Regions from separate parts of the Kribbella sp. NPDC004875 genome, predicted to be linked through region 2. Evidence: riboswitches for the same ligand, from Rfam matches in the RefSeq annotation. Region 2 holds a riboswitch; the other holds the start of a gene.
The links. A riboswitch is a leader RNA that binds a small molecule or an ion and turns the genes downstream of it on or off. The one in region 2 is predicted to bind cobalamin.
Positions count from the first base shown of each region.

Region 1: it holds a riboswitch for cobalamin, as region 2 does, so the genes downstream of both, ACFYRH_RS06350 (CbtB domain-containing protein) here and ACFYRH_RS20490 (ribonucleoside-diphosphate reductase subunit alpha) in region 2, are expected to answer to the same signal.

Region 1 covers NZ_JBIALI010000001.1:1,312,434-1,316,059, reverse strand. Annotated here, with positions in the region: gene ACFYRH_RS06365 (alpha/beta hydrolase) at 1-211, opposite strand, end outside; gene ACFYRH_RS06360 (histidine phosphatase family protein) at 269-829, opposite strand; gene ACFYRH_RS06355 (CbtA family protein) at 826-1,572, opposite strand; gene ACFYRH_RS06350 (CbtB domain-containing protein) at 1,578-1,775, opposite strand; cobalamin riboswitch at 1,814-1,939, opposite strand; gene ACFYRH_RS06345 (LysE family translocator) at 2,580-3,221, shown strand; gene ACFYRH_RS06340 (MFS transporter) at 3,224-3,626, opposite strand, start outside.
Region 2 covers NZ_JBIALI010000003.1:683,893-687,518, forward strand. Annotated here, with positions in the region: gene ACFYRH_RS20480 (Fic family protein) at 1-375, shown strand, start outside; gene ACFYRH_RS20485 (DinB family protein) at 445-1,026, shown strand; cobalamin riboswitch at 1,087-1,243, shown strand; gene ACFYRH_RS20490 (ribonucleoside-diphosphate reductase subunit alpha) at 1,376-3,626, shown strand, end outside.

The DNA of each region.
Region 1 (3,626 bases), on a different contig from region 2:
GCCGCTGCCGCTGGACCCCTACGACGTTGCCGTCGGCATCCTTCTCGCTGACGGTGACCGGGGCCAGCAGTTCCTTCACGGTCGCCAGGCGCTTTCGTTGCTCGGCGGTCGCGGTTCCGGCGTCGAACGCCGCCTGCAACCGGCCGCGCGCGGCCTCGAGCACGGCCAGATTGGCGCGGAACCGCTCGGCCAGTTGATCAGCCTCAGCCATGATGACTCCCCGTGACAGCCGGTCACCTGGGCGTGAGACCGGGCCAACCGCAGTTTGTCAGGCGGAAGGCACGAAGACCAGTGACCAGTTCCCGCTGTGGTGGGAAAGGCGGACCGCGGCGAGCGGCCGGACGTCGACGTGCCGCAGCGATTCGGCCGGCGCGTCCACGCCGTACAGGACGATCGCGCGGACCACCGCGGGGTGGACGACGGCGAGGATCGAACTGCGGTCGTCGTGCTGCTCGGCGACGTCCCCGAGCCAGTCCGCGACGCGGGCGAGGACATCGTTCTCGGTCTCGCCGTCCGGCGTCGCGGTGTGCGGCCGTTCGAGCCACGCCGAGACCCGTGCCGGATCGGCCGCCAGCAGGTCTTCCAGCTCCCGGCCGGACCAGTCGCCGTACTCGCGGTCCCGCAGCGCCGGCGCGACGATCGCGTCGTACCCCAGCGCCTCGGCCGTCCGTACGGCGGCCTGTTCGGGCCCGGAGTACACGGCGTCGGCCGAGAGCTTGAGGTCGCGCGCCACCTCGACACTCGCCGCATCCGGCTCGGCGTCGCCGCCGAGCACGAGTCCGCGCAGCGCGGGGGTCAAGGCGTGCGCGACCAGGGTCAGCGTCGTCAAGCCGCAGCCACCTTCGTTCGGATCGGCCGGCGGTCCACCGCGGCCGCGTACCCGAACCCGAGCAGGAGCCACAGCGTCGCCTGCGTACCGAGCGAGGCGAACCGGAACTGCCACAGCAGCGTAGCGGGGAACGTCTCCGGAACCTCGTTGATCCGCGGCAGGATCAGGTACGCCGCCACGACGGTCGCGAGGAGCCCGACGACACCACCCGCCAGACGGGCGACATCGCCGTACCGCGCGGCCCATCGGGACAGGGCGACGCCCGCCCAGACCGCGAGCAGACCGATCACCAGGGTCAAGAGGTAGGTGACGGTCCGGCGGGTGATGGTGTCCGGGTCGCCGACCGCCGGTGGGTTGGGTGGGTACTTGAAGAACGGGACCAGCACGATGCCGATGAAACCCGCGGCGGCGAGCCCGAGCGCGGCGTACGCGTCGTTCCCGGTCCGGAGCTTGCGGCGGAGCAGCGTGAACGCGACAGCGAACATCCCGCCGAGCGCTACGCCGTACAGGCCGGTCGCGAGAAACAGGCCGGCCCGCTGGCCGTCGCGGCTGACCAGCGGCTGTTCTGCTTCCGCCTGGTCAGCATGGTCGTGGTCATGGGTGTGCGCGGCACCGGCCTCTTCGATCGCGATCGCCGCGTCGACGCGCGGCTCGCCCATCACGTAGGCGAAGGTTCCGGCCAGCAGGCCGGCGAAGAGTCCGACGATCAGTCCGCGCACCAGGAGCGATCCGAAGGTGCGCATCTGAGCTAGTGGCAGGGCACGCCGAGCAGGTGGCGACCGTCGTGCATCAACTCGTGCAGGTACATCCCCGACTGGGAGACCGCGCCCTGGTCGAACCCGACCAGGTAGGCGAGCAGCAACATCAGGCCGACGCTGCCGAGAGCAGCGGCGAGAAGCTTGGGCGAAAGCGCCGGTACGGCGACTGAGCGGGCAGGAGTTGCCATTTGAACTGAACCTCCTGGGGAAGTGCGCGTCCCCTGAGAAAGGCTGCTGGCGCCCGAGCGTCCTGACTCACGAACCAAAGTTCGCTCACAGTGGCGCGGCCGTGCCGGATTCCCACCGGCTTCCCTCATGGCACCGCAGGTTGACCCTGGAACCGTAGAGGCCCGCCCACTCCCCGGTCAACGCCACCCGGCGCGCCGGTGACCAATCCCACCCCACCACCCCGCCCCACCTCCCGGGTCCAAGACACCTCCCGGGTCCTTGAACACCTCCCGGTCCCCGAACACAGGAAATAACCTGTCCCCACCCACCACCACGCCGGCGCACACCCCCCAACCGCCACCTCACCGCCCGCCGCCGCGCCACCCACGGCAACTCTCGCGCCGACTCCAGGTGACGCCGGGTACCTCCCCCGCTCGACCGCCCAGCCCACGCGATTCCGCGCCGGCGCAAGCCGCTGGAGAGTTGCCGGCCGCCCCACTGCCGGGTGTCGGTCAACTGGCGGCATGTACCGCGTCACCGGTGACACAAGCCGGTGGCGTCCCCAGCCATCGCCGAGTCGTGGCGTTTGGCTCGTGAGCTCCAACGCGAGTCGTGGATCCTGGCTCTCAATCCGCAACCACTCGCCACGACTCGACGGACGAGAGCATTCAACGAGGAAGGCGGGAGCAAGCGGCGGGCGGGATGTGGGTCGGCTGGCGGGTTGTAGGGGGTTAGGGGTGACATGACTTGCCGGCGGCGAGGCCTGGTACCGCGTGCATGGCGCGGGGCTGACCGGGGTGGCGGGGAGCGCTTACGCTGTGTGGATGCCGTCCGCTCATCATTTGGTTGCGTTTGCGATTACTGCGTTCATCATCATCGTTGTTCCGGGGCCCAGCGTGTTGTTCATCGTGGGGCGGGCGCTGGCGGTGGGGCGGCGGGAAGCCGTGTTGACGATGGTGGGGAACACACTCGGTGCCGCGACGATGCTGGTATTGATCGCGCTCGGGCTCGGGACGTTGATCGCCGCGAGTGCGGTCGCGTTGACGATCGTGAAGCTGGGCGGAGCGGCGTACCTGATCTACCTCGGGGTGCACGCGTTCCGGTCGCGGAAGTCGCTGGCGGTGGCGCTCGCCGGCGGTGTGAAGCCGGCGAGCAGCCGCAAGACCGTGCGGCAGGGGTTCCTGGTCGGCGTGACGAACGCGAAGACCGCGGTGTTCTTCGCGGCCGCGCTGCCGCAGTTCGTGGACAAGGGTGCGAGCAGCCCGGCGTGGGCGCAGATCCTGATCCTCGGGTTGATCTTCATCCTGATCGCGCTCTGCTCGGACAGTGTCTGGGCGGTGGTGGCCGGCACGGCGCGCGAGTGGTTCGCCCGTTCGCCGCGCCGGCTCGAGCTGGTCGGGGGTACCGGCGGTCTGATGATCATCGGTCTCGGCGCCAGCATCGCCGTCACCGGTTCGAAGGAGTAGCTCTAGACGGCAGCCGTACGACGACCCGCGACGACCCCGAGCAACGCCAGCACGGCCGGGAGACCGAACGCGACGACGTACGCCGTCACGGCCGAATGCGGTTCCATCGCCGCGAACAACGACCCACCGATCGCCAGCACCGTTGCTGTGGACAACGAGTCGCTGAGTTGCGCGGCGGAACTGTTCGCTCCCTGCTCGTCCCGCGGCGAGTACTCCAGCACGAGCACCGACAGCGTCGGGAAGACCGTCCCCATTCCGAGTCCGGTCAGCCCCCATCCGAGGATCCCGACCAGGACAGGCACGTGTGGGTTCAGCGTCAGCGTCGCGGCCGCGATCCCGAGGACGATCGCGAGCATCCCGGCCTGCAGGAACACCCCGTGCGAGAACGGCTGGTTCGGCCGGCCG
Region 2 (3,626 bases):
GCCGAGGCCGCGCGTTTCGAGCAGACGGCCGTCGACCTGAAGGCTGCCTGGCGGGAACGCGCCGCGCCGGTCCGGGCGGGCTCGGCGACCGAACGGCTGATCGAGGCACTGCCGGCCGCGCCGGTCCTCACGCTCGCCGCCGCGGCGCAGCTCATCGACCGCTCCCAGCAGGCCGCGAACCAGGGCCTCGCCCGCTTGGTCGAGGCGCGGATCCTGCGCGAGGTCACCGACGGCCGGCGGAACCGTGTCTACGAGGCACCCGAACTGATCGACGCGTTCACACTGCTCGAGCGCCGCTTCGCGAGCCCGGCCGCCGACACCCGGATCGAACCACCTAGCAGACCAGTCCCGTCGAGGCCACGACCGACACGCTAGGTGGTTTGACTTTCCGTCTCCCGACGAGCAAGAATTCGAACATATGTTCGATCGTACAGGGGAGTCGTGATGCCGGAGCCGTTCGACTGGGACATCCTGCAGCGGCCATCGGCGATGGCCATGGTTCGTGGCCAGCTCGGCTTCAGCTGGATGGTCCTGTCCGGGCGGCTGGCCCGACTGACCGACGAGCAGTACTTCTGGCGCCCGAGCAGCGAGGCGCTCACCGTCGTCCGGCGGCACTATGCGGGACATTTCCGCGCACTCGGGTCCGGGGAGTGGGTCGCGCAGTGGCCGGACGAGCCCGACCATCGCGGCCCGCGGACGATCGCCTGGCTGATCGCGCACCTGACCGAGACGTTCTTCGAGCGCTGGGAGTGGACGTTCGGTGAGAGCCGGCAGGGCCGCGCGGACATCACCTTGCACGGCAACGCGCGGGACGCGGTGGCCTGGCTGACGCACTGGGTCGAGGCCTGGCAGGACGCGATCGCCGGCCTCGACGAGGACGCGGTGACCACGGTCGGCCTCAGTCAGGCCAACGAACTCGACGCGGCCGAGCCGTTCGGTCACGTCGTACTGCGCCTCAATCGCGAGCTGATCCATCACGGATCGGAGATCATGACGCTCCAGGATCTGTATGCCGTGGCGGCGTGAGGACCACAAGATGTGCGACACGCGACGTTGCGCTACCACTAGATCTAGATACATCGGCTTAGCATCTCTACTGCTGGTGGTTCGGAGTGATCGATGGCACAACATGTGGGTCACTCCGAGGCAACAGGGGAATCCGGTGCGACTCCGGGACTGCCCCGCAACGGTGAGCGGAGACCCTCCGCGAGTCCGAGTACCTGCCACCGGCGCGTGCACCGCCGGTGCACGCAGTCCGAGATCTCGCGGGTGGGTCGCAGGGCGTGACGACAGTCTTTCCGGCCGGTGCTGCCGGTCTCGTCGTGCGCCTGCTCGCGTGGTCCCGGGTCTCCGAACACTTCTGGAGCGCACACCTGTGACCATTGCTTCTTCCTCATCGCCCCTGGCGACGGACCGGGAGATCGAGCTGACCGTCGTCCGCCGCGACGCCAGCAGTACTCCGTTCGACGCCACCAAGATCTCCGTCGCCTTGACCAAGGCGTTCCTCGCCGTCGAGGGCTCCGACGCGGCCACCACCCACCGGGTCCAGGACCTGGTGACCGACCTGACCGGCCGGGTCGTCGGCGCCCTGACCAGCCGCGGTCTGAATTCGCTGTCCGGGCGGCGCAGCGTGCAGGTCGAGGACATCCAGGACCAGATCGAGCTGGCGCTGATGCGCGCCGGTGAGCACCAGGTCGCCCGTGCCTACGTGCTCTACCGCGAGGAGCGCACCAAGGCCCGCACCCCAGCCGGCGCGTCCGGCGTCGCCGAGAAGCCGGCACCGACCGTGCGCGCCGCCGACGGCAGCCGGTCCCCGCTCGACGTCGACCGTCTCAAGGTGGTCGTCGCCGAGGCAGCCGCCGGTCTCGACGCGGTCGACCCCGAGCTGATCCTGAACGAGACCCTCGGCGCCTGCTACGACGGCATCGCGCAGCACGAGGTCGAGCTCGCGCTGGTGATGGCCGCCCGGTCGTACGTCGAGACCGAGCCGCAGTACAGCTTCGCCGCCGCACGCCTGCTGCTGGACAAGATCCGCCGCGAAACACTCGGCCGCGTCCACGGCGAACCACGCCAGGCCAGCCAGTCCGACATGACCGACGCGTACGTCGACTATTTCCCGCGCTACATCCAGCTCGGGATCGAGGCCGGGCACCTCGACCCGGAGCTCGGCCGCTTCGACCTCGCCCGGCTCGCCGCGGCGATCAAGCCGGAGCGGGACCTGGACTTCACGTTCCTCGGTCTGCAGACGCTCTACGACCGCTACCTGCTGCACATCGACAAGGTCCGCTTCGAGCTCCCCCAGGCGCTCTTCCTACGAGTCGCGATGGGCATCGCGCTCCGCGAGGACAACCGGGACGCGAAGGCGATCGAGTTCTACGAGGTCATCAGCTCCTTCCGTTTCATGACCTCGACCCCGATCCTCTTCAACTCCGGCACCACCAGGGCCCAGCTGTCCGCCTGCTTCCTCACCACCGTCGAGGACGACCTCTCCCAGATCTTCACCGGCATCCGCAACAACGCCCTGCTGGCGAAGTACTCCGGCGGCCTCGGCAACGACTGGACCCCGGTCCGCGGCATCGGCGCCGGCATCCAAGGCACCAACGGCGAGTCCCAAGGCGTCGTCCCCTTCCTCAAGATCGCCAACGACACCGCCGTAGCAGTGAATCAGTGCTTCGCGCCGGACACTCTCGTCTACACAGCCAACGGTCCAACCGCGATCAGCGAGATCAAGGTCGGGGATCTGGTTCTCGGCGCAAGCGGTGTCTATCGCGAGGTCACGAAGACCTTCATGTACGACCAGGACGACACGATGGTGCAGATCGACGTAGAGCACTCGATCGAACCGCTCACGGTGACCGCCGGTCACCCGTTCTACGCGATCCAGGGCGTACCCGTTGAGCAGTCCAACGAGCGAACCCTTGAGTGGCTGGCCAAAGGCAAGGTCCAAGCGGCCTGGGCGGAAGCCGGAATGCTCGCCAAAGGCGATTACGTAGGACAGGTGGTCCCTCAGGAGGTCGCGCCGGTCAGCGGCCTGACCACCGACGATGCCCGCCTGTACGGCGTCCTCCTCGGCGACGGACACCTCTCCAACGACGGCAACCAGTGGGGCGTCTCGGGCAACCCACAAAACGACACCCATCTTTCCTTCGTCCGCGAATACCTAACCTCCCGTGGCATCCATTTCTGGGAGAACGGCAGGGGCGACACCTACGCCCAGATCCACTGGGCGGCAGGCCGAGGCCCCAGAAGGGATCCGGCGACGGGGCGCATCGCCGGACCGGGCGAGGCGACCATGCCGTTCGTCGCCGACGATCTGTACGACGGACAGCGGCGCAAACACATCGCCCGCCGTTTCGCGCACCTGCCTTTCGATCAGACCCGCGAACTCATCCGTGGACTCCTGGAGACCGATGGCGGTGTGTCACGCGGCAAGGAAATCTACTTCACGAGCACGTCCAGACGGCTCGCGATGGACCTGCGCTATCAACTGCTCCGGCTCGGGATTCCGGCCGCAGGACAGTACCGGTTGCGGGAGGGCGAGCACGTCGGGCGTCGCTCCGACGGATCGGAGATCAGCTTCTCGAAGCCTGTGCATGCCTACGACCTCCGCATTCCCGCTGTACCCG